4 regions of the Microbulbifer bruguierae genome follow, and region 2 is predicted to be linked to each of the others. Evidence: predicted binding sites of a transcription regulator. Region 2 holds the regulator's gene; each other region holds the start of a gene.
What was found. Region 2 encodes LexA, which represses DNA repair genes until DNA is damaged. Its sites were predicted from a motif close to ACTGTNTNTANANACAGT; they were not measured.
Positions count from the first base shown of each region.

Region 1 (7,632 bases), 980 kb from region 2:
CATAAATACAATCAACAGCACCAGCATCACGTCGATGTAGGGCACCACGTTGATCTCGGACACCAGCTTGCGTTTGGGTGCCTTGCGAAAATTGCTCATAGCTTCCCCTGCCTTCGCGCCTTAACTGGCGTGCACTTTGCGGTGCAGGATGGAAGAGAACTCTTCGGCAAAGGTCTCATAACTGGACAGCAGCCACTCTGCCTTGGCGGAATAGCGGTTGTAGGCCATCACCGCGGGGATGGCCGCGAACAGGCCCATAGCCGTTGCCACCAGCGCCTCACTGATTCCCGGCGCTACCGTGGCAATGGTGGCCTGGTGCATGGTTGCCAGGCCGCGGAATGAATTCATGATGCCCCATACCGTGCCAAAAAGACCGATATAGGGACTGACGGAACCGACAGTAGCCAGGAAGGGCAGGTTCATCTCCACCTTTTCCTGCTCCCGGGACATGGCCACGCGCATGGCCCGCTCGGTACCTTCCATTACCGCCGCGGGACTGCTCTTACCCTGCTGGCGCAGGCGAGTGAATTCGGTAAAACCTGCACGAAACAGCGACTCCACTCCGTCGATCTTGCCTTTTTCCGCTGCGGCATTGCCGTCGCGGAACAGCTGATTGAGGTCCGAACCGGACCAGAACTTCCGCTCGAAGTTGATCATCGCCTTGCGCGCACGGGAGAGGTAGGTGCCGCGCTGAATGATCATCACCCACGAGATCACGGAGGCCAGCAGCAGCATCAGCATCACCAGTTGCACCAGCAGACTGGCGCTGGAAATCAGCCCCCACAGAGAAAGTTGTTCACCGGCATTCATGTCTTAACTCACTGCCTTCAATGCTTGATATATGGTTTCGGGTAGAGCGCAGGGTTTGCGGCTCGCGTCATCCACGCAGGCCACTTTGACCACAGCCTCGCAAATAATTTCAGTGCCACGCCAGATTTTTTGCTCGAACGTAACAGCGGCGCGCCCCAATTTGCCAACGGTAGCGGAGGCCCGCAGCTCGTCGTCCAATATTGCAGACTTCCGATACTGAACCTGCGCTGAATGCACCACCAGCAACAGCCCCCGCTGCGGCATCGCAGGCTTATCATAGCCGAGGGAACGGACCAATTCTGTGCGGGCCCGCTCCATATACTTCAAATAATTTACGTAATAGACAATGCCACCCGCATCGGTATCTTCGATATACACGCGAATGGGGATACTGAAGGCTTCTGACACACCTTGTCCTTAATCTGAAATCCGAGTGACCGCGCTTAGCTTCGTTGTTGTTAGCGGCTCTGGGCCGGCGGCTCATACCCGGGAGGCAGCACCGACGACCATCAGCGTTAAAGACACATGCTACAGGAAGGCGACCGATCCGTCAGGTCCGGTCGGGCTTTGGAATTCCGAAATGTTCGTAGGCCAGCGCGGTCGCTACACGTCCACGCGGGGTGCGAGTGATATAGCCCTGCTGGATCAGGTAGGGCTCCAGCACATCCTCGATGGTGTCGCGCTCCTCACTCACCGCCGCCGCCAGACTGTCTACCCCCACCGGACCACCATCAAATTTCTCGATCATGGTCAGCAGCATGCGTCGGTCAAGCTGGTCAAATCCGCGGGTATCCACATTCAGCATATTAAGGGCGCGATCGGCGGTATCGGCGCACACATGCCCATTGCCTTTCACCTCCGCGAAATCCCGCACCCGACGCAACAGGCGATTGGCAATACGCGGCGTACCGCGGGCGCGGCAGGCCACCTCGCGCGCGCCCTCTTCGTCCATTTCCACACCCATCAGGCGCGCGGAGCGGGCAACGATACTGGTGAGGTCGTCGATATTGTAGAACTCCAGCCGCTGCACAATACCGAAGCGGTCCCGCAACGGGGAGGTCAACAGACCGGCGCGAGTGGTCGCGCCCACCAGGGTAAACGGCGGCAGATCCAGCTTGATCGAGCGCGCAGCGGGGCCCTCGCCGATCATGATATCCAGCTGATAATCCTCCATCGCCGGATACAACACCTCTTCTACATGCGGACTGAGGCGGTGGATCTCGTCGATAAACAGCACATCGCCGGGCTCCAGATTGGTCATGATGGCGGCGAGATCGCCGGCCTTTTCCAGCACCGGGCCCGACGTGGTCTTGATCGCCACACCCATTTCCGCGGCGATGATATTCGCGAGAGTGGTCTTGCCAAGGCCGGGAGGGCCGAATACCAGGGTGTGATCCAGGGCTTCTTTACGCAACTTGGCGGCCTGGATAAAAATTTCCATTTGCTCACGCACCACCGGCTGGCCAACATAATCGGCGAGGGTTTTCGGGCGCACGGCGCGGTCGTACTGCTCTTCCACGCCGATGGGGCCGATGGGCTCCGGGGCGATAAGACGATCTGCTTCAATCACGGGGGCTTCTCACGGAAATTTCTACTCGGTCAGGCGGGCGCCATGCTCTTCAGGGAAATACGGATCAGCGTGGCGCTATCCGCGTCGGCCTGTTCCTTGCAGGCGCGGGCGACCATCTTACTGGCATCGGTGGGCTTATACCCCAGTGCTACCAGGGCACTTTCGGCCTCGCCGGCATGATCAACCCTCGGCTCATTGTTGGTGGCCATCAACGGGATATCCCCGAGATCACCCACCTGCGGGGTTAGCTTGCCGCGCAATTCGATGATCAGGCGTTCTGCGGTTTTCTTACCCACGCCCGGGACCTTGACCAGCGCAGCCACGTTGTCATCGGCCACACAGCGGGCCAGCGCCGCACCATCGAGCCCGGACAGAATCGCCAGCGCCATTTTCGGGCCTACGCCGTTGACCTTGATCAGGGTTCTGAACAACTGGCGATCGGCTTCGTGGATAAACCCAAACAGCTGCTGGGAAGTTTCTGAAACTGCTAAGTGAGTGTGCAATTGCACACTGCCGCCCAACTGAGGTAATTCGAAAATGGTGGTCATCGGGGCCAGGACTTCGTAACCCACACCCTGAACGTCTAACAGTAACTGGGGCGGCTGGATGGCGGCAAGGGTGCCGGTGAGTCTTCCAATCATTCTTATTCCAGGTTCTATATTGTCCGGACCTCAAGGCCCGGTGATACGTACTTTTCCAATTCCGTGGCTACCCTGCTGCCGGTAGCAAAGTCGCCACTCGCCTTGTCAATTGCAGGACCCATAACTGACCCCATAACTAAAAAGGGCCACAAGGTCAGCTACGTTACGCTCAACCGTCCGCGCCGGAACCGAGTCCGATTCCCCGCCGAAGTCTGAATCAAAGTCTGCATGGTATGCATATGACAAAGCGCCACCGCCAGCGCATCCGCAGCATCTTCCTGCGGTGAAGCGGGAAGTCTCAGCAGGGTTTTGACCATATGCTGTACCTGCAGCTTGTCGGCACCGCCGTTGCCCACTACCGCCTGCTTGACTTTGCGCGCCTCATATTCTGCAACCGGAAGGTCCGCATGGGTCGCAGCAACGATCGCCGCACCCCTCGCCTGCCCCAGTTTCAGCGCTGAACCGGCGCTCTTGGACATGAACACGTTCTCGATCGCCATCTCATGGGGCTGATATTGCTGAGCGATCTGGCTGACAGCATCAAAAATCAATTTAAGCCGCTCGGGCAGAGGGCCATCAGGCAGCCTGATAACCCCGCTTGCCACATAGCGGGCACTGGAGCGCTCGATATCGATCAGGCCGTAACCGGTCTTGCGCGAGCCGGGGTCTATCCCCAGAATTCGGGTCACGGCAGGCTACCCCCTGTACATTTATACAATTGTTGCGGGAAGTGTCCCAAGGTGACGCCAATGCGTCAAGGCAGGAGGGAATTCTGCTCAGCGGCTTTCCGGAGGCTGGACACAAAAATGCCCCGGGTTGCGGGGCATTTTCAGGCCAGGAGTGCGCTTTGGCGAACGTGCGGAGCCGGCGGCTACGCGCCCAGAGGTTACCCGAGTTCGGCCATGACTTCTTCGGGGATATCAGCGTTGGTGTAGACGTTCTGCACGTCATCCAGATCTTCCAGCATATCCACCAGTGCCAGCACCTTTTCCGCCCCCTCTTTATCCAGAGGAATGGTGGTGGAGGGGACCATGGCGATTTCCGCATTGCTAGGGGCAAAACCGGCTTCGGTGAGCGCATCCTTCACCGACATATAATCGGTGAACTCGGTGCTTACCTCGATACTGCCGTCTTCATTGCTTTCAATGTCCTCAGCCCCGGCTTCCATCGCGGCCTCCATCAGCGCATCTTCGTCCACACCGGGCTCGTAGTACATCTGCCCCTTGCGCGAGAACAGGTAGGCAACAGAACCATCGGTACCCAGGTTGCCACCGCGCTTGGTAAAGGCGTGGCGCACATCTGCCACAGTGCGATTGCGGTTGTCGGTCAGACATTCAACCAGCACGGCGACGCCACCCACGCCATAACCTTCATAGGTTACCGCTTCGTAACTCTCACCATCCGCATTGCCAGCGCCACGGGCGATGGCCTTGTCGATGGTATCCCGCTTCATGTTCGCACCCAGGGCCTTGTCGATGGTGGTCCGCAGGGTGGGGTTATCATCCGGGTTCCCGCCAGACTTGGCGGCGACCGTCAGTTCGCGAATGATCTTGGTGAAAACTTTGCCCCGCTTGGCATCCTGAGCCGCCTTGCGGTGCTTGATGTTGGCCCATTTACTATGTCCAGCCATCGATATCTCTCCGGTCGTACTCCAACTTCACGCTCAAATTGCTTCCCGTCACCCCGGCGCAGGCCGGGGTCCAGCGTGGATTCCGGACTCTGCGCCGGAATGACGGTCAAAGAAACTCAGCCCACCTGATCCTCTTTCTGACGCAGGCGGATACTCAGTTCGCGCAATTGCTTGGCATCTACCGCTCCGGGAGCGTCGGTCATCACGCACGCAGCGCTCTGGGTTTTCGGGAAGGCGATTACATCGCGGATGGAATCGCTGTCCGTCATCAGCATTACCAGGCGATCGAGTCCGAACGCCAGACCACCATGGGGCGGCGCGCCGTATTTGAGCGCATCCAGGAGGAAGCCAAACTTCTCGCGCTGCTCTTCCTCTTGGATACCCAGCACACGGAATACGGTCTGCTGCATCGCCTGATCGTGAATACGAATGGAGCCACCGCCCAGCTCGGTGCCGTTCAACACCATATCGTATGCCCGGGACAGGGCTTCCAGCGGATTCTTGTTCAACTCTTCCGGCGCACAGGAGGGTGCGGTGAACGGGTGATGCAGCGCAGTCAGGCTGCCGTCATCGTTCTCTTCGAACATGGGGAAGTCCACCACCCACAGCGGCGCCCACTGGGCCACGTACAGGTTGAGGTCCTCACCCAGCTTGCAGCGCAGTGCACCCAGGGCTTCAGTGACGATTTTGCCCTTGTCCGCACCGAAGAAAATCAGGTCGCCGTTCTCGGCGTGCAGGCGATCAAGGATCGCGCCGCGCACTTCATTCGGCAGGAACTTGACGATCGGAGACTGCAGACCGTTTTCCAGATCCGAACGGTCGTTGACCTTGATGTACGCCAGGCCCTTGGCACCGTAAATGCCGACAAACTTGGTGTAGTCGTCGATCTGCTTGCGGGTCAGCTTGTCGTTGCCGCCGGGTACTTTCAGCGCAGTCACACGGCCTTTCGGGTCGTTGGCCGGGCCGGAGAACACTTTGAAGTCCACTTCGGTCATCAGGTCCTTGATGTCGACCAGCTCCAGCGGGATTCGCAGGTCCGGCTTGTCGGAGCCGAATTTCTCCATTGCCTCGCTATAGGGCATGCGCGGGAACTCACCCAGCTCGACACCCTGCAGATCTTTGAACAGCTTGCGGATCATGCCTTCGGTAATGGACATGATCGCGTTTTCGTCGAGGAAGCTGGTCTCGATATCGATCTGGGTAAATTCCGGCTGGCGGTCAGCGCGCAGATCTTCATCGCGGAAACACTTGGCGATCTGATAGTAGCGGTCATAACCGGACACCATCAGCAGCTGCTTGAACAGCTGAGGAGACTGCGGCAATGCGAAGAATTTGCCCGCGTGGGTACGACTGGGTACCAGGTAATCGCGGGCCCCTTCCGGGGTGGCACGGGTCAGGATCGGGGTTTCGATATCCAGGAAACCTTCACCGTCCAGGTAGTTGCGGATGGCATTGGTGATCTTCGAGCGGAAGCGCAGGTTGTGCTGCATTTCACTCCGGCGCAGGTCGAGATAACGGTATTTCAGACGCACGTCTTCGCCGACCGCAGTGTGCTCATCCAGCTGGAAGGGCGGGGTTTCCGCACTGTTGAGGATCTCCAGCTGCAGGCCGTAAACCTCAATTTCGCCGGTCACCATATTCGGATTGACCGCTTCCGGGGCGCGGGCGCGCACGCGGCCGGTGACTTTCAGTACGTATTCGCTACGCACGCGATCGGCCAGCTGGAAGTGTTCACCAGCATCCGGATCGAATACGACCTGGGCAATGCCATCGCGGTCGCGCAGGTCGATGAAAATGACTCCACCGTGGTCGCGGCGGCGGTCTACCCAGCCACACAGGGTTACTTCGCGGTCAATATCGGCGGATCGCAGGGCGCCACAGTAGTCGGTGCGCATGGAGTCTTATTCCCTTAGTTGTTAACGCTAGTTGTTAACGCTATTAGTCGTAGTCGTAAACGCTATAGTCGTATCTGGTTTGGCGGTATCAGCTGGCTTTGGCATCCGTGCCAGCGGATTTCCCGGCATTGGCAGGCTTGGCCGCATCACCGGCCAGATTCTTCTTGCTGCCGGTTTTAAAGTCGGTTTCGTACCAGCCACCGCCTTTAAGACGGAATCCGGCGGCACTGATTTTCTTGCTCAGCTCCGCTTTCTCGCAGGCCGGGCAGTCGGTCAGCGGAGCGTCGCTCATACGCTGCAGGGCTTCCATCTGGTGCCCGCAGGCCTTGCACTGGTATTCGTAGATAGGCATGGCGATGTACCCGAATCTCACTGTTGGCCACCTCGCGACGGTTCCCCGAGGTGCCAGAATATAAAGGGGCGCAGATTATACATGAGCACCTGCGAGGGAAGAAGAAGGCAGGTTGCGGAGCGTTTGCCGGGGGTATCAGGTACTACCGGAGGGCAGCAGACAAGTGGTTTCTGGGCCATTTTTCAGCCAAACCCCTAAAAAAAAGCACTTTTTTTCCGTTTTGACCCGATGCGCTCGAACAAAAACTGGATATACTTCAGCTCAGTACTTGGGTATCCCCAGATGTACAAACACTTTCACTGGAAAAACATCTATATAGAAGGAAGCTAACTATGGCCGCACGCAAGACCGCAGCAGCTAAGAAAGCCCCCGCCAAGAAAACTGCAGCCAAGAAGGCTCCAGTAAAGAAAGCAGCAGCCAAGGCCGCTCCGGCCAAGAAAGTGACTGCCGTTAAAGAAAAGTACACCAAGACCCAGATCCTGAACCAGATCGCCGAGAGCACCGAACTGTCACGCAAGCAGGTTCAGGCGGTTCTGGACGAACTGACCAACGTGATCGAAGGCCACGTGAAGAAGCGCGCAGTAGGCGAGTTCGCTCTGCCGGGTCTGCTGAAAATAACCACCGTGAAGAAGCCGGCCAAGAAAGCACGCAAGGGCATCAACCCCTTCACCGGCGAAGAGACCATGTTCAAGGCGAAGCCTGCCAGCATCCAGGTAAAAATCCGCCCGCTGAAG
Region 1 is NZ_CP118605.1:1,663,705-1,671,336, forward strand. It holds gene tolR (protein TolR) at 1-99, opposite strand, end outside; gene tolQ (protein TolQ) at 121-810, opposite strand; gene ybgC (tol-pal system-associated acyl-CoA thioesterase) at 814-1,218, opposite strand; gene ruvB (Holliday junction branch migration DNA helicase RuvB) at 1,361-2,380, opposite strand; gene ruvA (Holliday junction branch migration protein RuvA) at 2,410-3,021, opposite strand; gene ruvC (crossover junction endodeoxyribonuclease RuvC) at 3,180-3,710, opposite strand; gene PVT68_RS07175 (YebC/PmpR family DNA-binding transcriptional regulator) at 3,908-4,651, opposite strand; gene aspS (aspartate--tRNA ligase) at 4,768-6,546, opposite strand; gene PVT68_RS07185 (FmdB family zinc ribbon protein) at 6,635-6,898, opposite strand; gene PVT68_RS07190 (HU family DNA-binding protein) at 7,231-7,632, shown strand, end outside.
Region 1: a site for LexA is predicted at 3,723-3,740, ahead of ruvC (crossover junction endodeoxyribonuclease RuvC). Genes of this name have one in related genera too.

Region 2 (7,632 bases):
AACGGGTGTCATGTCCAGTTGGTTACCGCTCATTGTCATCGTGTTTGCCGTGGCTCTGGTGATAGGTCCGGTTATGTGGATGAAGCCCAGCAGCCGGGACCGAAAACTGGCCGATTTGCGCCAGCGAGCGGCTACATCCGGTCTCAAAGTGCAGATGCAGCCTCTGCCAGCGTCACAGGGAACCGGCAGCGCCGCTACCTATTTTTCCCACTGGCGAAATCCGCGCAGGCTACAGACCGGATGGGCCCTGGAACTGCAGCGGATGAGCCACGAAATGCACTTCGAGGGTGTTTGGGACTGGCGCAAAGGGAGGGCGGCCCCCGAGCCGGCACTGGCACCGCTGAAAGAGCTGATAGCGGCGCTCCCAGCCGACGCTACGGGAGTGTACGCCGCGGATGCCGGGCTCGGAATACAGTGGGGTGAACGCAGTGGGAATGCCGGCCTGGCGGCTATTCAGGCAGTACTTGAATCCCAGCGGCCATTGATCGAAGAGGCGATACGCCAGTATCAGCCTGGCACTCCCGGGGGCGATGGGCAATAAACTAAGGTCCGCGAAGGGCTGGCTGGATGCCGGATCTGGTCTACTGTTTCAAGCGGTTGTGGTGCCAGTGAACTTGCCCGATTCCGCAGCTCAGCAACATGTGTTCGCTGCGCAGCAAGGGTGCCGAACCAACAATTGAATCCTCGGTCACAAGTACTCGTTCAAGGGGCTAATTGGTCATGAATTTGACCTGTTTGCTTGACCGCACCGGGGGCGAAGCATATATATTCGCGCAGCGCACCGCTGTTCAAGGCTGTCGCCGCAGGTGCGAAGGCAGTAAATTTTCTATTAAAAATCAAAGGCTTATGGGTAAATCACTGGTCATCGTCGAGTCACCGGCCAAGGCAAAAACCATTAACAAATATCTCGGAAAGGACTTTGTGGTGAAGTCCAGTATTGGTCATATCCGGGATCTCCCCACCGGTGCCTCCAGTAAACAGCCGGTGGACGCCAAGGAGCGCGCCCGGCGCGCTGCGGAAACCCGCAAGCTGTCCCCGGAAGATAAAGAGGTCTACAAGCGCCAGAAAGGTCGCGAACAGCTGATCAAGCGTATGGGCATTGATCCGGACCACAACTGGGAAGCCCACTACGAAATTCTTCCTGGCAAGGAAAAGGTGGTCGATGAATTGCGCAAACTTGCCGCCAGCGCCGACCATGTCTATCTCGCAACGGACTTGGATCGCGAGGGGGAGGCAATTGCCTGGCATTTGCGTGAGTCCATCGGTGGCGATGAAGGGCGGTTCCGTCGTGTGGTGTTTAACGAAATCACCAAGAGCGCGATTCAGGAGGCTTTTAAAGATCCGGGCCCCCTGGATATCGACCGCGTCAATGCGCAACAGGCGCGACGCTTTCTCGACCGTATTGTCGGATATATGGTCTCGCCTCTGCTGTGGGAAAAGGTCGCTCGCGGTCTGTCCGCTGGTCGTGTGCAATCGGTTGCCGTGCGCCTTGTGGTGGAGCGGGAGCGTGAAATTCGCGCCTTCATACCAGAAGAGTACTGGACTCTGTTTGCGGATACGCAAACCGCCAAGTCGGACTCACTGCGTCTCGAAGTAAAGAAGCAGAGCGGTGAAAACTTCCGCCCGACCAATGAAGAGCAGGCCATGGCGGCCTTCAAGGCGCTGCAGGCGAGCAGCTTCCAGGTCGCGGCCCGCGATGACAAGCCCACCAGTTCCAAGCCTGGCGCGCCCTATATCACGTCGACCCTACAGCAGGCCGCGAGCAATCGTCTCAGCTTTAGCGTCAAGAAAACCATGATGATGGCCCAGCGCTTGTATGAGGCTGGTTACATCACTTACATGCGTACTGACTCCACCAATCTGAGTGCGGAAGCGGTCGCTTCGGTGCGGGAATATATCGGCGAAAATTACGGCGATAAGTATTTGCCGGAAAATCCCAACCGCTATAGCAGCAAAGAGGGCGCGCAAGAGGCGCACGAGGCTATCCGTCCCTCGGATGTGCGAGTGAAGCCAAACATGCTCTCTGGCATGGAGCGGGATGCTGAGCGTCTGTATACCCTGATCTGGCAGCAATTTGTCGCCTGTCAGATGACGCCAGCCCAGTTTACCTCCACCTCTATCGTGGTGAACGCCGGGGATTTTGAGCTGCGCACCCGCGGACGCGTAATCCGTTTTGACGGCTTTTTGAGAGTCGCACCGGCACAGAGTAAAAAAGACGAAGATCTGGTGCTGCCGGATATCAAGGTGGGGGAAACTCTCGAGCTCAAGAAGCTCGATCCCAAGCAGCACTTCACCAAACCGCCGGCCCGCTTCAGTGAGGCGGCACTGGTTAAAGAGTTGGAAAAGCGCGGTATTGGTCGCCCATCTACCTACGCATCCATTATTTCGACCATTCAGGATCGCGGTTACGTACGCTTGGAAAATCGTCGTTTCTATGCGGAAAAAATGGGCGATATCGTTACTGACCGTTTGAGCGAAAGTTTCCAGAACCTGATGGACTACGGCTTTACTGCCAACCTGGAGGAGTCCCTGGATGCGGTCGCGGAAGGGAAACGGGGCTGGAAGGACCTGCTGGACGACTTCTATTCCGACTTTAGCAATCGCCTGGAAGTCGCTCAGGATAAAGAAGGCGGCATGCGCCGCAATACGCCTACGGATACTGATATTGAATGCAGTCAGTGCGGTCGCCACATGCAGATTCGTACCGGTTCCACCGGTGTGTTTCTGGGGTGCTCCGGGTATGCGCTGCCGCCGAAAGAGCGCTGCACCAACACCATGAACCTGGTGTCAGGTGAAGAAGCGATTGATGCAGATAAGGACGAAGAGGCGGAAACCCGACAGCTGCGCGATAAGCGCCGTTGTACGAAGTGCGGTACCGCCATGGACAGCTACCTGTTGGACGAACAGCGCAAGCTGCATATTTGTGGCAACAACCCGGATTGCAGCGGTTTCGAAGTGGAAAAGGGCACGTTCAAAATCAAGGGCTATGACGGTCCGCTGATCGAGTGCGATAAGTGCGGTAGCGATATGCAGCTGAAGTCTGGCCGCTTCGGTAAGTACTTCGGTTGTACCAATGAGAGTTGTAAGAACACCCGCAAACTGCTGAAAAATGGTCAGCCTGCGCCGCCGAAAATGGATCCGGTACCAATGCCGGAGTTGGCGTGTGAAAAGGTGGATGACACCTATATTCTTCGCGACGGCGCTTCGGGCCTGTTCCTCGCAGCGAGCCAGTTTCCCAAAAACCGCGAAACCCGCGCGCCGTTGATCAAGGAACTGTTGCCTCACAAGGATGAGATTGATCCCAAATACAGCTTCCTGTTCTCTGCGCCCACAGAGGACAACGAAGGCAGGGATACGGTAGTGCGTTTTAGTCGCAAGACCCAGGAGCAGTACGTACAGACCGAAGAGGACGGCAAGGCGACCGGGTGGAAGGCGTTCTATCATGACGGTAAATGGCAGGTAGAAGCGCCGGCCAAGAAGAAAGCCCCGGCGAAGAAGGCGGCCACCAAGAAGGCACCAGCTAAAAAGGCTCCTTCCAAAAAGGCCAAAACTTGAGCAATCCCTACACCGGACTCGTCGCCGCCGCATTGCGCAAATGCCAGCTGTTGTTAAACCGGCTGGAGGCTGAGGGCAGTGGTGATCCGCTGTGTCAGTCAGCTCTTGGTGAGGGGGCGCTGTTGCAACTATGGCGTGGCTATCGCGCTTTTCTGGCTGAGCAGGCCCATCAGTTACAGCTGGGTGTAGCACCTGGACGCGAGCCGGAGTCGGCTGGCCAGCTGCAGCAGCTGGTGGCACAGAACGGCAAGTTCAGTGCGGAAATTGCGGAGCTGGTCAGCCTGGCGGAGAATCCCGACAGTTGGTATCGGCAGATGGACACTGCCTGGCGGTGCCTGTGGCACGCACCCCAGGCACCGTCCACTCGGGCGCAAAGCGCCGCCACAGGTGCCGCAGTGCAAACCCTGATCCCGGTGCGGCAGGTAGATGTAAGTTCAGGCTCTGGGAGCTCCCAGCTCGATGCGCAGAGTTTACGAGAGTGGCACCGTGCGCTTTCTGAACTGGTGCAGCGCCAGCGAGCACAGGGGCAGGAGTGGTAGGCGCGGCGCACTGATCAATTGTCTCCCCCTGTGTTACACTGCCCGCAAATCACGCTGTAACTGGAGAAGTGAATGTCTTCCGAGACCTACGAAATCATCGAGTTGTCCAATGGTGATGTAGCGCTGCGACGCGCTGGTCACAAAGAGGACCCGTTGGTGCGTATTCATTTTTCCGCTGAAAGCCTGCATTTTTTGCAGGAGCACAAAATTGCCGTTGCCCGAGCCATGCTGGAGGCGGGGATAGAAGCGGTTCAGGAAATCGGCTCGCTGGAGCCGGAGCCCTTTGAGGACGAAGAGGTGGACGTCACCGAGCACACCATCCACTGATACAGCCATCCACTGAGACAGCTTGCACAAACGAAAACAGGGCCCAATGGGCCCTGTTTTCGTTATTAAGGCAGTGATTTTCCAGTGAAAATCAGTTGGTGTTCTGGCGAATCACACCAACCGCCAATCCTTCAATGGCAAAGTTTTTGTCCCGCATATCCACCTGGATGACCTCAAAATCTTCATTTTCCGGTAGCAGCTGAATCATTGCCTGATTACCGCGGCGTTTGAATCTCTTCACTGTCACTTCATCCTCGATCCGCGCCACCACTATCTGGCCGTTGCGAATATTGTCGGTACGCTGTACTGCGATCAGGTCGCCATCCAGAATACCGGCATTTTTCATGCTCATGCCGTGTACTCGCAGCAGGTAATCCGCGGGTGGATGGAAGAATTCCGCGGGGATTTCGCAGTATTCCTCAATGTTTTCCTCAGCCAGGATGGGATTGCCTGCCGCGACGCGGCCGACAATCGGTAGCCCGGCTTGGTGGCCTGGGATTCGAATGCCACGGGAGGCACCGGCCACCATTTCAATGGCTCCTTTACGCGCTAGCGCTTTGAGGTGCTCTTCCGCGGCGTTAGGTGAACGAAAGCCGAGTTCCTGGGCGATTTCGGCCCTGGTGGGCGGATAGCCGGTTTCGTCCAGGTAAGATTTGATGAGCTCCAGTACCTGAGCCTGGCGGGCAGTGAGATTTGTCATGGGCGCCTTCCTGTTGTCTGTATTTTTATACAGTTGCTGTGATTATATACAGATCTGACATCCACGCAATCTTCTCAGGGCGGCGCATTACGACTGCTAGACTTGATGTGTCCCGGGATTTTTGTGGTCTGCGGATGTGAAAAGGATTACTGCCGCAACCGCCACAGCACAGAACTCCGGAAAAATAAGTAGTAATAGCGATAAGGAGAAGGCATATGCTGGATGCAAAAATGCCGGAAGCGTGGCGGGTGCTGCGCATACAGTCGGAACTGGTTGATGGCATTGAGCGCTTGATTACATTGAAAGGCGCTGTCACGGTTTTCGGCAGTGCACGCTTTCATGAGAATTCCCCAGAGTATCAGGAAGCGATGCGCCTGGGAGAGTTGCTGTCCACGGAAGGTATTCCTGTACTTACTGGCGGTGGGCCCGGACTAATGGAAGCGTGTAACCGGGGTGCATTTCCTCACGCGGGATCGTCAATCGGGCTCAATATCGAGCTCCCCTTTGAACAGGTACCAAATCCCTACCTGGATATCGGTCTGCATTTCCGATACTTCTTTGTGCGTAAATTCATGTTTGTTAAACACGCCGTCGGGTTTATCGCGCTGCCGGGCGGATACGGCACTTTGGATGAGCTGTTCGAAGCGCTGACATTGGTGCAAACCCAGAAGGTAAAGCGGTTCCCGATAGTCTTAGTTGGTAAGCGTTACTGGGCGGGTTTGATTGATTGGATGATGGAGACGGTACTTGAGCGGGCGTGCATCGACGCCGGTGATCTGGATTTGTTTAAACTCGTCGATACCGTGGAAGAGGCTGCGGAGATCATTATTGATTATATTCGCGAGCACAACGGGTGACGCGTGCCTTGACGGCCACCCGTAGCAGCGCCAAGGCAAGCCTTTGAATGGTTTTGCCTGAATGGGGCAGGGCCATCGCTAGTATCCGTCGTCATTGCCCGGGAAGCTTTCGCCTTCGAGTTTGTCGATAGCGCTCTGTGCCGGAGAAAATACCGGGCTCCTGAATCCCGCATCTTCCTCATCCTGCATCTCTTCCGCCGATGAGCCATAGCCGGCATTGGCATCTTCCGGTGCTGCGGCGCCAACAAGTGGCAAGCGAGGCCAGCTTTGGAAGTCGATCTCATCCAGAGAACCGTCTTCATATTGAATTTCTATGGTGCGGGAGGGCTGGTCTACAGCGACGACCTCAAACACGTCGCCACTTTCGAAATTTTCAAACCAGCTGCCTATTTCCGGAGCAATTCTGGCCATGGTGCTGTCCTCCTTTCTCTATGGTTTGTGGAGCATTGCCCCCCGGCACAGATTTAGTATCTCTGTACCCAATCTAGTGTGCCCGCCTGCCCATCCCTAACTTCCCCGTATGATCTCGCGCTGGCCTTCAAACCCGAGTGTTCCATTCGGTGCCGACTGTGCTAGTCTCAGGGTTTAAACAATCGTTTTAATTGTTGGTTTGAATTGGCATGAGTCAGCTGGATACCGTCAATCGCATTCTCGACGCCGCGGAAGTGTTGTTCGCGGAGCGGGGGTTTACTGAAACATCGCTGCGCACCATCACCAGTACCGCAGGGGTCAATTTGGCGGCGGTGAATTACCACTTTGGTTCGAAAAAAGAACTGATTCAGGCAGTTTTTGAACGGTTCCTTACGCCATTTACGGAGAATCTGGATCGGGAGCTGAGTCGTAGGAAAGCCTTGGAGAAACAGGTTCAGGACGGGACGGCCGACGGTGAAGCATTGGCGCTGGATGACCTGCTGCAAAGCCTCTATCAGGTGGCGCTGGCAGGTCTCGCCAAAGAAGGGCGCGACCCCAAGCGGTTTATGCGCCTGCTGGGGCTGGCGTATACCCAGTCACAGGGCCATTTGCGCCGATTCATTGTTTCGCGCTATGGCGAAAGTTATCGCCAGATTGCCGGCCAGCTGGCCCAGGCATTACCGCATGTAGACCCGGTAACCTTCTACTGGCGCCTTTATTTTATGCTCGGCGCCACCATCTTTTCGCTTTCGAGCTTTGATGCCATCGAAGCTATCCTGAGGGAAGATTTCGGCGCTGAGAGCAGTCTGGAGGAAACCCTCGCCAGACTCGCCCCTGCAGCCGCCGCGATGCTTACTGCTCACGAATAGGTTCAGTGGCCGGCAACGGCACTCTGTTTTGGGCGACGGTGTTCTGTTTTGAGCGCCAGTGTTCTGTTTTGAAAAGGGAGCGATATATTCATGTCAGTGCAAATTGGTCCGGTAATGATCGATGTGGAAGGCACGACGCTTACTCCGGAAGACCGCGAGCTGTTGCGGCACCCACAAGTGGGCGGACTGATTTTCTTCGCTCGAAACTTTACTGACCGTCCGCAGCTGGAAGCGCTGGTGGCGGAAATCCGCAGTGTGCGTCCGGAAATCTTGCTGGCTGTGGACCAGGAGGGTGGGCGTGTGCAGCGCTTTCGGGATTCATTTACCCGCATCCCATCCATGCAAGCCTTGAGCGCCCAGGCCAGCACACAACA
Region 2 is NZ_CP118605.1:681,025-688,656, reverse strand. It holds gene PVT68_RS02955 (hypothetical protein) at 11-541, shown strand; gene topA (type I DNA topoisomerase) at 847-3,555, shown strand; gene PVT68_RS02945 (DUF6586 family protein) at 3,552-4,094, shown strand; gene PVT68_RS02940 (hypothetical protein) at 4,167-4,421, shown strand; gene lexA (transcriptional repressor LexA) at 4,513-5,121, opposite strand; gene PVT68_RS02930 (LOG family protein) at 5,337-5,978, shown strand; gene PVT68_RS02925 (DUF6763 family protein) at 6,057-6,389, opposite strand; gene PVT68_RS02920 (TetR/AcrR family transcriptional regulator) at 6,599-7,258, shown strand; gene nagZ (beta-N-acetylhexosaminidase) at 7,349-7,632, shown strand, end outside.

Region 3 (7,632 bases), 1.8 Mb from region 2:
AGCTCATCCCGCTGGTACTGCGTGGACTCACTATAGGTTTTTTTCTCTTTGAGGTTGTGCCACAACATCTGCAGCGTTACAGCGTCTTCCGCGACGCTTCCGTCGCAATCGTGCACAGCCAAATACTGCTGTTGCTGCAGATAGCAGAAGCCGTAAATTTTCAGCTGTGCCCAGTGCAGGTCACGTACAGACTGCGACAATAAATCCGGTGCGCAGTAGGTGGTTTTGATTTCGTCCAGCTGCGCCGGCCGGTGCAGATCCGATTTTGGATGCAGGATATCCACACGCCCGCTGAGCGAAACCGGCAAGCCATCGCACACAAGGTTTACTTCCAGGCTGAATTCCGCCTCACTGCCGCGGGGGCGCTTTTTCTGCAGTTTCTGGTGTGCGCGGATACCCTCCTGGGCGCTGGGACCGGGGGTGCGATCGCCGATCAGATCACCGCGGCGGCAGGCAAAGGCCACCAGCTCGCCCACGGAAAGCCGCAGGGCTTTCTTTGCGCTCAGGGCTGTTTTTGCGCTCAGCGCTGTTTGTTCGCTCAGGGCTGTTTCCTCGCTCAAGGCTGCCACTCCACATGCACAACACGGTGGGGGATTTGGTGGCGGGCGAAGAAGCGCAGCCAGCGCTGTTGGTTCTGTTGCAGGCGATCGCCGGGCCCTTTGACTTCCACCAGTTCATAGCTGCCATCGGCGGGAAACAGAATCAGATCCGGCAGACCGCTGCGGTGGTTGCCGATATCCGCCAGCAGGCGACGGAAAATCTGTTGCCAGTGTTGTGGGGAAATTCTTTCCAGTGCCATTTCCAGCAGGGTTTTCGGGAGTGCTTCCCAGGTCACCAGGGGGTTGGCGATACCGGATTTGTTCCGATAATTTTCCCACACCCGTTGCTGCAGGCTCTGCCGATCCAATTCCGACAGGCGTTGCTCGAACGCCGTGCGGCGCTGGCGATAAAAGTCCCCGGTGCGAAAATCGCTGGGTGCGATCTGAAACGGATTGAAAAATGCACCGGGTATCGGCGCAAACACAATGTCCCATACATACAGGCCGAGTACGCCGTTGAACAGGGTGTTTTCTACATAGAAACACTGCGCAGGAGGCTGCATATCGTCGCCGGTTGCCGATGACTGTGCGAGATGGGACGCGGCCTGCAGCTCGACGCATTCGGGTCCCGGTTGCAGGGAAACGGTTTCGGTCGGTGGCCGGTATTTTTCCGGCGCCGGCCAGTCGGTTCGGTGAATCGTGGCTTTGGCGGTCCGGTAGCCGAATCCCTCGGCGAATTCCTGCTCCGCCTCATCCCAGGGGGTTGCCATGATTTCCCGGCAGAGCGCCAGGCCGCTGCCGGTATCGCCGCGCTGTACCGCAATACGTGCGCGACGCTCCCGCGCCGGCGGCCGTGTGCATTGGCCATACAGCTGTTCTGCCGCGTCCAGTGCGTCGAGGCGCTCGAGCTGCCGTGCCAGATGCAGGCGCAGGCGATCTACCCTGCGCGCCAGGGTCGCATCTTCGCCGTTCGCTTGCGGAAGTTTTGCTGCAAGCTGCTGAATGGCGTCGCTTCCCGACTGCATCGCCGTTTCTGCTTCCGCCAGGCACTGGTAATAATGCAGGTGTTGTTCGATCTGGGCGCGGTGTTGAAACGGCAACCGTTCCCGCTCCAGGGGATAGCGCTCGTAGCGCAACAGCCCCAGATCCCGCAGCACGTAGTCGGTCAGATCCTGATTCAGGTTGCCGAAAAAGCACAGTTTGAAGGTCTCGAAACATTCCGCTGCCTGTACAGCGAGCAGGGATTCACCGCTCAGCAGGCGATCGGCGACCGCTTCCCCGGCCTGCGCCAGCAGCGCCTGCTCCAGTGCCGGGCGCTTAAGTGTTTTTGCCAGTGGGGTTTGGCTGCTGGCAAGTAACTCCGCCTTGGTAAACAGCGGTAACAGGGCTTCCACCGACAACACGGGGTTACGCTGCAGCAGTCCGGCCTGTACCAGTTGAGCCGCAGCGGCGGGCAGATCGCTAATCTCCACGTAAACGAGCTTGCTCTGGCGAAAAAGTGCTCCCGCCGGCGAGGGAACCCCCTTGCGTGACAGCAGGCGCACGTACAGTTGCTGGCTGTCCTTATCCAGTCGGTGAAACCTCGCGCAAAACTGTCGCTCCTCCTGTGATAGAAGTGCTGCGTAGCGTTCCGTCACAAACTCCATCAGCGAAAGGAAGTTATTCAGGTAATAGTTTGCGGGTAATTCAACGACAGAAGTCATAAGACTGGTCAGGTGTTTGCATAAAAAATGGCAGAAGAAGATTTAGATGCACTCGCACTAGAGATCCAGGGCATCGGGAGCGCTTTTGGGTGCTGTATGGTTATACAGCATTGGGGGTGGAGCGGACAAACCCCGGGCGCGACCGGTGGGCCATAGCTCTTTCGCGCTATGGCAGTGAGTCTATGCAATGGGTACTCTCTGCGGCTGCATATCACATCCAAATCACATCCAGGAACGAGCGATAACAGGGAATGAATCAGACTCGGCGCGTCTGGCGCACGGAAAAAGCCGGAGCCATCAGCAATCTGCGACCGGTGCTGGAGGAGCTGCGGCCCCTGGACGAGGACAAGATTCGCATCGACGTCAAAGCGGTGGGTCTGAACTTCGCCGACATCTTTGCGCTGACCGGGCTTTACTCGGCAACCCCGGAGGACAGCTTTGTGCCCGGGCTGGAATTTTCCGGTATCGTCAGCGCGCTGGGGGAACAGGCGGAAACGGACCTCGAGGTGGGCGACAGAATTTACGGTTGCACTCGCTTCGGTAGCTACGCAGACACCCTCGACGTACTGCCGCAGCACTGCCGCAAGCTGCCCGAGGGCTGGTGCTTTGCCGAGGGCGCGGCCTTTCCCGTACAGAGCCTGACCGCGTTATACGCGCTGGGCGACCTCGGCGGGGTGAAACCGGGCCAGGTCGTGTTGATCCACAGTGCTGCCGGTGGCGTCGGCCTGCAGGCCATGCGCATGGCGCGGCAGATGGGAGCGGTGCCCGTGGGTACGGTGGGCACGGTGGCTAAACAAGAGTTTCTCGCGGAGCAGGGCTTTAACGAAGTTATCCTGCGCGGCCCGGATTTTCCCGCCCAGTTAAAACACCAGCTCGCCGGTCGGCCATTGCACGCGGTACTCGACGGAATCGGCGGCAAGGTACAGCTACAATCCTTCAACGCGCTCGCCCCCATGGGGCGCCTGGTCGTCTTCGGCGCCGCCGAATTTACCCCCGGAAACCGACCCAACTGGTCCAAAGCCGCGTGGCGCTACATGAAGCGGCCCCGTTACGATGTGCTGGACATGATCAGCAGCAATAAATCCGTGCTTGCTTTCAACCTGATCTGGTTGTGGCATGAGCAGGCGCTGTTCGATCAACTGCTGAACGGCACCGCCCAACTGGGCTTGCCGTCTCCCCACGTAGGTCACAGGTTCTCCTTTGCCGAAGCCCACGAGGCAATCGAATGCCTGCGCAGTGGTCAGTCGGTGGGCAAGGTTGTGCTGGAAATTTAGGGTTCACCTGTGGAAAGCCGTTATCTCTGCGTACCATGAATCTCTGCGTAACCCCATCCTGTAGCACTTCCTCCGGCTACGGCTTAAACAGTATCGGATGTGTCGCCGCTGCTGCCCCATTTTGGTAATCTGGCGTACTAATTAACGTATTGGGGTTGAACAAGGCCACACCAAAGCTCGGCCGTTGTGGCCAGCCGCAGACTTTGCGTGACCAATGAGTCAAAAGTACCAATACAAGACGTCTTCCGAACAATCAGCCAGAGATACCTATGGCCAAAGCAGTCAAAGGCAGCGCTACCGGCACCAAAGCCGCCGCCAAGAAGCAAAAATCCTTCGAACAAACCCTGTGGGACACCGCGGACAAACTGCGCGGCAGCGTGGAATCCTCCGAATACAAGCACGTGGTGCTGTCGCTGATCTTCCTCAAGTTCATCAGTGACAAGTTCGAGCAGCGCAAGCGCGAGCTGATTGCCGAGGGGCAGGGCGACTATGTGGACATGGTGGAGTTCTACACCATGAAGAACGTCTTCTACCTGCCGGCGGAATCGCGCTGGGACTACATCGCCCAGAACGCCAAGCAGGACGATATCGCCATCAAGATCGACACCGCCCTCTACACGGTGGAGAAGAACAACAAGGCGCTCAAGGGCGCGCTGCCGGATAACTACTTCTCCCGCCTGGGGCTGGATGGCAGCAAACTGGCCGCGCTGATCGACTCCATCAACAATATCGACACGGTGGTGGAGCAGGAGGGCGGCGCGGCGAGCGAGGTGGACATCGTCGGCCGCGTGTACGAATACTTCCTCGGCAACTTCGCCGCTACCGAAGGCAAGGGCGGCGGCGAGTTCTATACCCCCAAGTGCGTGGTCAACCTGCTGGCGGAAATGATCGAGCCCTACCACGGCAAGATCTACGACCCCTGCTGTGGCAGCGGCGGCATGTTCGTGCAGTCGGTGAAGTTCGTGGAGAACCACCAGGGTAACAAGAAAGACATCTCCATCTACGGCCAGGAGCAGACCAGCACCACCTACAAGCTGGCGAAGATGAACCTGGCCATTCGCGGCATCAGCGCCAACCTGGGCGAGGTGCCCGCCGACACCTTCTTCAAGGACCAGCACCCGGACCTCAAGGCCGACTTCATCATGGCCAACCCGCCGTTCAACCTGAAGGAGTGGCGGGGCCCCGACGAACTCACCGACGACCCGCGCTGGGCCGGTTACGAGGTGCCGCCCACCGGCAACGCCAACTACGGCTGGATCCTGCATATGATCAGCAAGCTCAGCGAGAACGGTGTCGCCGGCTTTGTGCTGGCCAACGGTTCCATGAGCACCAAAACCAAGGGCGAAGGGGAAATCCGCAAGAAGATTATTGAGAACGACCTGGTGGACTGCATGATCGCGCTGCCCGGCCAGCTTTTCTACACCACTACAATTCCGGTGTGTCTGTGGTTTATCACCAAAAATAAAAAGGCCGCAGTCATCCCCGGCCACGAAGGCAGCAACCACCGCAACCGCGAGGGCGAGACGCTGTTTATCGACGCGCGCAATATGGGCAGCATGATCAGCCGTATCCATAAGGAGCTGACCGTGGACGATATCGCCGAGATCGCCCGCACCTACCACGCCTGGCGCGGCGAAGCCAAAGACGGCGACTACCGGGATATTCCCGGCTTCTGCAAGGTCGCCACGCTCGAAGATATCGCAGCCAACGACTATGTGCTGACCCCCGGCCGCTATGTGGGCGCCGCCGAAGTGGAAGACGATGGCGAGCTGTTTGAAGAAAAGATGCGCGAACTGACCCAAACCCTGTACCGGCAGATAGCGGAGGCCGAGCAGCTAGATGCGATGATTAAGCAGAATCTGGTGGGGTTGGGCTATGGAAAGTGAGTGGCAGGAACTCCGACTGGGTGATGTCGTCGAGTTCGTAGCTGATAACCGAGGCAAGAACCCTAAGGCATATGCTGAAACAGGGATACCAGTTATAGATAACTATTTGATCACTAGTGATTGGCGAATCAACATAAATGATGTTCGCAGATTTATTGATGAGGATACATACAACTCGTTTATCAGAAAGCATATTAAAGAAGACGATGTGTTAGTTACGCTGGTCGGCAACGGATATGGTCAAGTCGGCATTACCCCAAGTTGTAGGTGTGTAATAATTCAGAACACAATTGGATTGCGTTGTAATGAAGAACACGACAATAAATACCTTTATTACCTGCTTAAGTTGAATCGCCCATCCCTGATGAACCTAAATATTGGCGCTGCACAGCCAAGTATAAAAGTGGGCAATTTATTGGATTTAATTTTTCCGTTCCCTCCGCTAGGAGAGCAGAAAGCTATTGCCCAAATACTCGCAGCTCTCGATGACAAAATCGAGCTCAATCGCCAAATCAATTCCACCCTGGAGTCCATGGCCCAGGCGCTGTTTAAAAGCTGGTTTATGGATTTTGATCCGGTTATCGACAACGCCCTGGCCGCCGGCAATCCCATCCCCGACGCCCTGCAAGCCAGAGCGCGCGCCAGACAAGAAATGCGCAGCGGCGCCAGCACCTCCGCGCAGCCCCTGCCGGCCGAGATTCAGCGGCTGTTTCCCAGCAGTTTTGTATTTTCTGAAGAAATGGGCTGGGTGCCAGAAGCATGGGAGGTCGTTTCGCTACGCTCTCTGACTTCAAAAATTGGTAGTGGTTCTACCCCTCGAGGTGGTAGCCAAGTATACGTAAAAGACGGTGTATCTTTAATTCGAAGCCAGAATGTATATGACTCCGAATTTACCTGGGATGGATTAGCTCATATCAATAATGAAGCAGCAAAGCAGCTTAAAGGAGTTACTCTAGAAGAAGGCGATGTCCTTCTCAATATAACTGGTGCTTCTATTTTGAGAACTTGTATCGTTACCCCCGATGCTCTGCCGGCAAGGGTTAATCAGCACGTTGCAATTGTTAGGCCCATTACTGGGGTTCCCTCCAAGTATCTGCATCTTCATCTCTTAAATGGAAAAACTAAGAGCTACCTGATGGGCCAAAATGCGGGCGCATCTAGAGAAGCGGTGACAAAAGGTCATATTGAGTCGGTTCCAACGTTAAATCCGGGTGAACAAATTCTTTTCCAGTTCGAAAAAAATGTATCTCCCTTTACTAAAAGTATTTTCGGTCGCAACTCAAATGTAATGACTCTAACTGCACTTCGGGATTCTTTGCTTCCAAAATTGCTTTCTGGCCAGCTTCAAGTCCCCGAAGCCGAACACCAGCTTGCCGAGGTGATATAAGCCTATGTCCAAATTCACGGAAGAAAAGTTGGAGAAAGCGATCATTGCCCTTCTGGAACAGCGGGGCTTTCCGAACACGCCCGGCGGCCAGTTGCAACGTGCGCCCACCGAGGTATTGATCAAGGACGACCTGCGCCGCTTTCTCGCCGGGCGCTACGCCGAGGACAAGATCACCCCCGCGGAAATCGAGGCGGTGATCACCGAACTGGAACGGCTGCCCACCACTGGTTTTAACCAGTCATCACAATCAATTCATTAAAAATGTATTTATTAAGCCAAACGGCAACTGGCCGAAGTGATGTAGCCGGATGGATAATTTGAGTCGTAATCAGCGCATGCAGATCGCCGTGGTGGGGTCGGCCAGCAATCAGCTGAGCGAGGTACAGCGGATGCTCGCTTTTGACGTGGGCAAGCTGCTGATCGACAGCGGTTACCGGCTGATCAGTGGCGGCATGGGCGGCGTAATGGAGCAGGCGGCGCGCGGGGCCCGCAGCTCGGCCCGGCACCAGCCCGGCGACGTGATCGGCGTACTGCCTTCCTACAACAAAGCCGAAGCCAATCCCTACATCGATATCGCACTGCCCACCGGCTTGGGCGTTGCGCGCAATGCGGTATTGATGGCAGCCTGTGATGGCGTCATTGCCCTGGATGGTGGTTCCGGCACGCTGTCCGAGATTGCACTCGCCTGGCAGATGCGCAAACCCATAGCCTGTGTGGGCGGCGAGGGCTGGCATACCCGCCTGCAAACATTGGCGCTGGACGAGCGCCGCGAGGAAGCCATCGCCCTATGCCCGGATATGGACGCGTTAAGTCGCTTTTTACGGCACCTGCACGGCCGCAACC
Region 3 is NZ_CP118605.1:2,526,177-2,533,808, reverse strand. It holds gene PVT68_RS10550 (ATP-dependent DNA helicase) at 1-560, opposite strand, end outside; gene PVT68_RS10545 (VRR-NUC domain-containing protein) at 557-2,242, opposite strand; gene PVT68_RS10540 (zinc-binding dehydrogenase) at 2,494-3,516, shown strand; gene PVT68_RS10535 (type I restriction-modification system subunit M) at 3,786-5,402, shown strand; gene PVT68_RS10530 (restriction endonuclease subunit S) at 5,392-6,789, shown strand; gene PVT68_RS10525 (hypothetical protein) at 6,794-7,048, shown strand; gene PVT68_RS10520 (TIGR00725 family protein) at 7,107-7,632, shown strand, end outside.
Region 3: a site for LexA is predicted at 2,334-2,351, ahead of PVT68_RS10545 (VRR-NUC domain-containing protein). Genes of this name have one in related genera too.

Region 4 (7,632 bases), 500 kb from region 2:
AGAGAGCTCTATGAGGGCATTACACTCACTGGCAGATAGAAGGTTGCCAAAAAGTATGAGATTGGGACTGCGCAACGACAGCAGGACTTCCACCCGCTGTGTGTCCACAGGGATATTATTCGTCTGCGGCTCGAACAGACGGAAGCGCTGACCGGAATCCGCTTGCGCCCGGGGCAATCGGCAATCTGGGTCTCCGCTTCCACCAAAATCGGCGATGCACTGCTTCACCGCCCGAGAAATACTGGGCTGGTAACCTGCTCGCAGCAGCGCCTCGACCATCACCGATGGCTGCTGGCCAGCTTTTACCGCGTCGCGGATCCACTGCTGAAGGTCCGGCTGAAGTTCGGCAAACTCCACGGAATACTCCTTTTAAACGCCCCCGCTCATTGCCTTTGCAGCTGTGGTGCGCCACCCAGATATTTGTTATTCGATATTTGGCACTGCAGACCCTGGATGACGCTTCAGCGACAGGTTCTGAAACGCGACCTGAGTATAGTCCCCGCCGGATATTCTTGTGTTGAACCCAATCCGTACGCTACTACTACCGCTGGATCCTGTACCGATACCCCTCCACCGCTGAACCGGACGTCACAGAAATGGTCTAGACCTGAAACAACGCGGCCACTAATTACCGGGGGAACACATTGAATAGCTTGTACTTGTATATGAAGTGGAATAGAAAAAATCTGGTCGACATCGCCGGCACACTGCGCACACGGGCGTTTGTACTATTGCTGTTGGCCTTGTCTATACCGGGTTGTGCCACCCTGTCGCCGGAGTTTGAAAAGCCGGAAGTGCAGCTAACCGCGCTGGAACCCCTGCCCGGCAACGGTAGTGGCGACCTGCGTTTTCGCATCCACCTGCGCGTGTTCAACCCCAACAACCGTGAATTGTCCCTGTCCGGCCTGTACTACACCCTCAAATTGGCGGGCCACAAGGTGATCACAGGTACATCGAGTAACCTGCCGGTGATCCCAGCCTACGGTCAGGACGCCATCGTGGTAGACGCCTCGGCCAACATCATGGGGTCGTTTATGGCAGCGGCAGAGCTCATTCGGCTGCAGGGAAACAGCGTGCCCTACGAACTGGAAGCAAAGTTAGGATTGAGGCAGTCCATTCTGCCCGCGATTCGCGTAACCAAACGCGGTGAGATAGATCTGGGGCAATACCAACGCTAAGCCCCCGGGATCGGGGCCAAACTTCCCTAAATTCGAGAACATGGAACCAAAACGTAAAAGTGAGAGGAAGAGAAGAGTCCGGGGCCTGTTGAGACAACGGCCCCAGCTATTGGGAAAGCGGATACGGGGAAAGATCAGCGCCGAGCTACCAAGATACCGCCAGTCATGGCCGCGATGGAGCCGAGAATACCCAACCCCATGAGACTGTAGAGACTGATACTCTGCTGGGCTGCCTGCGTGAGCACCTGTTCGAAGGGGAACTGCCAGCAGACAATGGCGGACGCCGCGACCACGGCCGCGTACTGATAACGGGTCGCCCGACGCTCGGCGCGCTTCGCCGGCACCGGCGGCAGTTCCGCCATAACACGCTCGCAAAAGCCGTCATCATCGAGATGAGGCTCACTGAACTGCAACTGCTGCGACAGCCATGCATCAAAGTCCGGCTCACCCTCCAGGGCACCGTGCGCGGACTGAACAATACCGTCTTTGATCACCATACCTGTAGAACCACCCGTTGTGTTCCGGGAACCTGCTGATTGATGTTTGAAATCAGCCACCGACTACCTCCTCCCGCCAGGCCTGAAGCAGCGTCTGCAACTTGGCTCTTGCGCGATTAACGTGAGATTTTACCGTGCCTAGCGGCAACTTCATAATACTGGCAGCCTCCTCATGGGAAAAACCGCGCTGCATACACAGATGTACCGCTTGCCGCTGGGCTTCACTCAACTCCCCCATCGCCGTATTCAGATCTCTGGCCATACCCAGCTGCTGCGCCTCTTCGACGCTCTGCTGAGCCTGGGCACGGTCAACCGCATCCTGATCCACATCCGGTGCGTTCTTGCGTTTGTAGCTCATGACCAGATTGTAGGCAATACGGTACAGCCAGGTACTGAAGCGCGCATCCCCCCGAAATGCAGGCAATGCCTTGTAGGCCTTGATAAAGGCCTCCTGCGCCATATCGTCGGCCAGCCCCTGGTCGCCATCACACAGCTGACGAAGCGAGAATCGCAGCTGTGACTGATAGCGACGAACCAGCTGGGCGTAAGCCCGCTGGTCCCCGTCATCGACGACGCGCCTGATCAGATCCTCATCATTGAGGTTCATGGGTCGCCGTCCTTAACCTGCTTGCTGGTGATCGAGCTTCCAGTTGATATAGCGTGCCACACCGATAAACAGCGGGATCAGGCCCAGGCTACCCACCCCCACACCGGCGGCGGCAGTGAGCCAGATAAAGATTGCCGCGCCCACAGCCATCAGGGTAAATCCGCGGTCCCTGGTACTCCCAGTGCTCTCTCCTTCCAGCGCGTCCAGCAGCTCCGGCGGGATATCGCGCCCCTCGGAAACCATACGATTGATGTTCTCCATCACCAGCTGCTTTTTGCGATAGCTGTTGCGGGTGACCAGCCAAACAATCAGGATGGGGGTACCAAAAACAGCCAGGATGGCAATCACGGGAATAACCAGTGCAATGTCAGAATCATCCGAGTCGCTGTAGTTATAGGCGTAGACCTCTGCCTTGCGCTCCAGATCCCGCGCCGCGCGGGCGTGCTCCCGCGCCTGCCGGGCATGTTCCCGGGCCATTTCCGTGGAGATACCGATGTCGATATTGCGCGGCACCGATTCCAGCGATTCCTCGATCACCAGGCCCTGCTCGTCGAGTACGCCCTTCTCCTTGAGCTTTTCATAGATGCGCCGGGTCACCGCGCCGCCGAATTCTTCACCGAGATCGATCTCGACATTGGCCGTTTCACCGTTCTCATCCCGGGCATGGATCCGCAGGCTGCCGTCCCCCTGACGCAGGATACGCACCTGTTTAGTCGCCTCTTTCTCTACCGGTTCCGGCGCTACCACTGGGGCTGGTGGCGTCGGCGGCTGGGGCGCCTCGCCGACCTCGTCCTGTGCCCACAGGGATCCGGAAACCCCCATACTCAGAGTGGCTGCGACGGCAAAGGCCCAGATGGGCATGCGTTTACGCATGGTGGTGTTACTCGCTCTCATTGATGTTATCTCGCTCTTGCAATTTACCTGATCGCGGTGCTTTCAGTGATACTTCCCCCGCAACCATCCGCACGGCAAAATCAGTCGTCGGATCAACTGGCGCAGGATTGTACCTTTTTCGACCAGTTTGTATCAGGGGTACCGCAGCAGCCGCCCGTTTCAGTGCGACTTTTACCTTTCAGCAGATGGACGTGGGGAGAGCCGCATTTGGATGCAGAAACTCTGAGCAAATTGCTATGTGACCAGTTCACCCTATACCCCCACCGGTTTCCGCTCGGCCGTTGACACTGAACATCTATACAGATACTGTACATGCATCCACTTCAATAACAACACACGGTTATTGCCAAGAATAAACGCCCAAGACCATCAGGAGGCCCTTATGGCGGTAGTAGCAGTCTGGAAATGCGATAGAGACGGAGCCATGTTCGACAACAAAAAAGATGCCGAAGAACACGACAAAATGCTGGAACTGGCAGCCAACATCACTGCCCTGATCGAGCGTCATGTTGATGGCGTTTCCGAGCAAGCCAGTGAAGAAATTGGCCTGATGCTGGCCAAGCGCCGCGAAGTACTGGCCAAGGCCTGTAAAGGAAAGCCAGAAGATTTACTGACAGAAGATGACGCTTTCGAAGAACAACCCGTAGCCCACGGCGAAGAAAACGTCACTCCCCTGGCCGCCAACCAGTAAGCGGTTGCCGCAGGCTCATACGATACCCGTACAAGCCTGCGCAGATTCCATTCCATCCCTGTACTCTGCCCGGCTTGCCGGGCTTTTTTTCACTCCGTTTTCTTCTCAGAACACAGACAGAATGTTAATCACCGCCAGGATAATGATCACCAACCAGGTGAGCGCAGTGCCGACAAAACGCCCCGGGTGATAGCCTCCTTTCCCGCCGATCAGGCCAATCGCGTGCAATAAACGGGCGAACACCAGTGTCGAGCCCAGGCTGTGCAGCCACAGTGGTGCCAGCCCGTTGATTTCTGCCGCCATTAACAGGAGCAATGCGATAGGGACATATTCCGCCGCATTGGCGTGGGCCCGCACCAGCACCTCACCCTGTTTATCGCCACCAGTTCCGATACCAATTTTTTTACCGCGGCGAAACCCAACCACTCTGAATGCCAAAGCAATCATCAGCAAGCCACACAACCCGGCATATAACGCGGTAACTTCAACACTCATCAGCTTTTCCAACCTGTTTCATACTTTTTTTTGCGCTACTTCTAACTTGCACTTTATAACGCTAACAAGTAGCAACTTATCGTTCGTAGGCATGCCCGGTACCTGCTTTAGGGTGCAGATAGCGATCCCGCAGGCGCGTTGAGCGATTCACCAGGGACTGCGGCTGGCCATCAATCAACAGCATTTCCGCATAGGACGTCACCTCCAGTGGGTCCCCACTCCAGACGACCAGCTCGGCCAGGTTACCCGCCGCCAGAGTCCCCCCTTCGAGTCCAAAAATTTCCGCAACATTGGCCGTAATCGCTTTGATCCCATCCTCATAGGGCAATCCGTAGGCAACCGCATTACCCGCGCCCTGACGGGACAGGTAGCTATTGTGTGAGCCTGCATAACCAGGGCCACTGATCGCCACGGTTACGCCGGCCTTGTGCAGCAGCGCTGCGTTATCCATGCGCGCCCCGAGCGCTTCAAACGCGCTGGGAGTATTCCCCAGGGCGTCGATCACCACTGGCACCTGTGCATCGGCCAGGGCGTCTGCCACCATCCATCCTTCGGCCGCGCCGAGTATGATCAGTTTCAGGTTGAACTTCTTTGCCAGTGCCAGTAACTGCAGGATGTCGCTGGAGCGGTCGGCAGCAATCAACAGTGGTTGCTCGCCACTCAACGCTGGCTGCAGTGCATCCAGATCTTCCAGCGAATAGTCCAGCTCGCGCCAGTCGCCACGGCGAACCGCAGCGCGGTTAGCCGCATATTCCCCAGCCTGACTCAGCGCCTGTTCAATCTGAGCATACGCCAGTGCACGGCTGCCACCGGCCAATTGTGCACCGGATTCACCAAAGTATACTTTCTGTACCAATCCGGTTTGGGTGACGCTGTCATAACCTCCAGTGAGTTTGATGGCGAATCCCTGACCGGCAAAAATCTTTTCCTCGCTGCCGGGAAGTACCACCGCTCGAGTCAGGCCCCCGGCGCGATTGAATGGAATCAATGTGGACTGCGGATTAAATGCCACCGCAGGATCAAAACCAGCACCGAGCGGCGCGTCGCTGATGGCACTGTCATTGGTAGATGCCGCTGCGCCGATTTCGGTAAGCCCCAGTTCGCTGCTGGGAGCAATAATGCCCGGCGTCACCACCTTGCCCTTGCCGTCGATCACGAGGTCCGCGGTCACCGCGTCCAGGTTCTCTGCAATCTGCTCAATGCGCCCATCCCGTACCAGCATGTCTCCGACTGTCAGAGTGCCCTGCTCATCCAGGGTAATAATTTTCGCACCCTTGATCAGCAGGGTGTCAGCGAACAGCTGAGGCGCTGCACCGGCAACCAGCGCGGCCAACAACACCCCATAAAATTTGAATCGCGTATTCTTGTTCATTATTGCTGACCTCCTTCCGGCAGGCGCTCGCCTTCCGCATCGAGAATGCCCAGTTCAAAATCGCTGTGAGGCTGTCGCGAGGGATCGTCGCGGTCATACATCAGCACACCGTCAATGAAGACCTGATCCGCTTTGGCATAGACACTGAAGGGATTACCCGACCAGATGACCACATCCGCCATCTTGCCTTTCTCCAGGCTTCCGGTGACCGCGTCGATACCCAGGGACTTTGCCGGGTTGAGCGTCATCCAGGTAACCGCGTGCCGGGGCTCGATATGGAAGCCGGCGCGCTGCCCTGCCACCATGGCCTTAGCCGTCTCCTGATTAAGATGCTGGATGCCGATGGCAGAATCCGAATGGATCATGGCACAGGCCTTGGCCTGGTCGACGATGGCGATGTTTGCCTCGGTCATATCAAACGCTTCGTGCTTGAACCCCCACCAGTCCGCCCACATGGCCGCACAGACTTTGTTCTCCGCGAGCAGGTCGGCAACCTTGTAGGCTTCTACCGCGTGGTGAAAGGTGGAAATCTGGAAATCGAACTCCTTGGCAATATCCATCATGATCGCCATTTCCTCACCGCGATAGCAGTGGTTGTGTACCAGAATTTCGCCATTCAGCACCCCCGCCAGGGTTTCCAGCTGCAGGTTCCGCTCTGGCTCTTCCCCGCCCTTGCCCTGGTAGTCCTGCCACTTGTCCCTGTACGCTGAAGCTTCGATCCACGCCTGGCGGTAACCGGCGACGTTGCCCATACGGGTGGATGGCAGGGAGCCCTTGCCACCATAGACCCGTTTGGGGTTTTCTCCACAAGCCATTTTCAGGCCGTAGGGAGCGCCGGGAAATTTCATATCCTGTACGCTGCGGCCGGGGACATTTTTCAGGGTTACGCCGCGGCCACCGAACAGGTTGGCCGAGCCAGGCAGAATCTGCAGCGTAGTCACGCCCCCTGCCAGCGCCAACGCAAACTGGGGATCCTGTGTCCACACCGAATGCTCTGCCCAAACCTGTGCGGTATTCGGCGCAGTCATTTCGTTACCGTCCTGGGAAGACTCGATGGCCGGCGCGGGGTAGTCCCCCAGGTGAGAGTGCACGTCAATGATGCCGGGAGTAACCCACTTGCCCCGAGCCTCAATAACCGTCGCTTTGCGTGGGGCCTTCAGGTCTTCACCCAGCGCCGAAATTTTGCCGTCTTTTAGCAGCAGATCGGTATTAAGGCGTTGTTCACCGGTGCCCGTGAGTAGCGTGGCACCGCGAATCAGCACTGGCGTAGCTTCATCAGCTTTATAGGTAGAAGGGAAAGTATCCTGTCGGGCGAAGTCGGCTTTTCGGGCTTCCGGCTTATCGCCACCTCCACAAGCCGATAATAGGCCAATCAATATCGTACTGCCTACCCAGCGAAACACCCGCTGTACTCGAATGTCAGCGCAGATTATCGACGGCGATAACTCTGGAGTTTGATACATGCCCCCTCCCGGTTTTCAATTATTTTTAGTAGCTGTGTTTTTGTAACAGCATTCAATGCTAACAGCTATGACGAAAACTATTACGTGTTCCTCAAGTCAGGCGGGCGAGTTAATAGTGCAGAATCTTGATAATACGCTCCCCATTGTCACACTCCCCCACTACTTCGGGCTCGGAAATCTTTGATCCAGCCTGAATCACCTTGTTGGACGGATAGGAAACAAAACAGGCGTAATTGAAGTTGACAGCCCAGTTGCACCGAATCAGACCGTCGTCCTCCTCGTAAAACCGCTCCTGGCAGAAACTCAGGTAGGGACTCTGGCCACCGCCAACACGGTCCTGAACCGAGTCCTCCGACTGTGCAGAGACAAGTAACGGCAACTGGCACACCAATAACACCAGGAGAAAACCGGAAACTCGATACCAGCGCTTCATAA
Region 4 is NZ_CP118605.1:181,136-188,767, reverse strand. It holds gene PVT68_RS00870 (2OG-Fe(II) oxygenase) at 1-357, opposite strand, end outside; gene PVT68_RS00865 (LEA type 2 family protein) at 666-1,178, shown strand; gene PVT68_RS00860 (hypothetical protein) at 1,313-1,675, opposite strand; gene PVT68_RS00855 (sigma-70 family RNA polymerase sigma factor) at 1,728-2,282, opposite strand; gene PVT68_RS00850 (DUF6249 domain-containing protein) at 2,295-3,176, opposite strand; gene PVT68_RS00845 (YebG family protein) at 3,559-3,867, shown strand; gene PVT68_RS00840 (MAPEG family protein) at 3,973-4,362, opposite strand; gene PVT68_RS00835 (amidohydrolase family protein) at 4,439-5,734, opposite strand; gene PVT68_RS00830 (amidohydrolase) at 5,734-7,110, opposite strand; gene PVT68_RS00825 (hypothetical protein) at 7,307-7,630, opposite strand.
Region 4: a site for LexA is predicted at 3,463-3,480, ahead of PVT68_RS00845 (YebG family protein). Genes of this name have one in related genera too.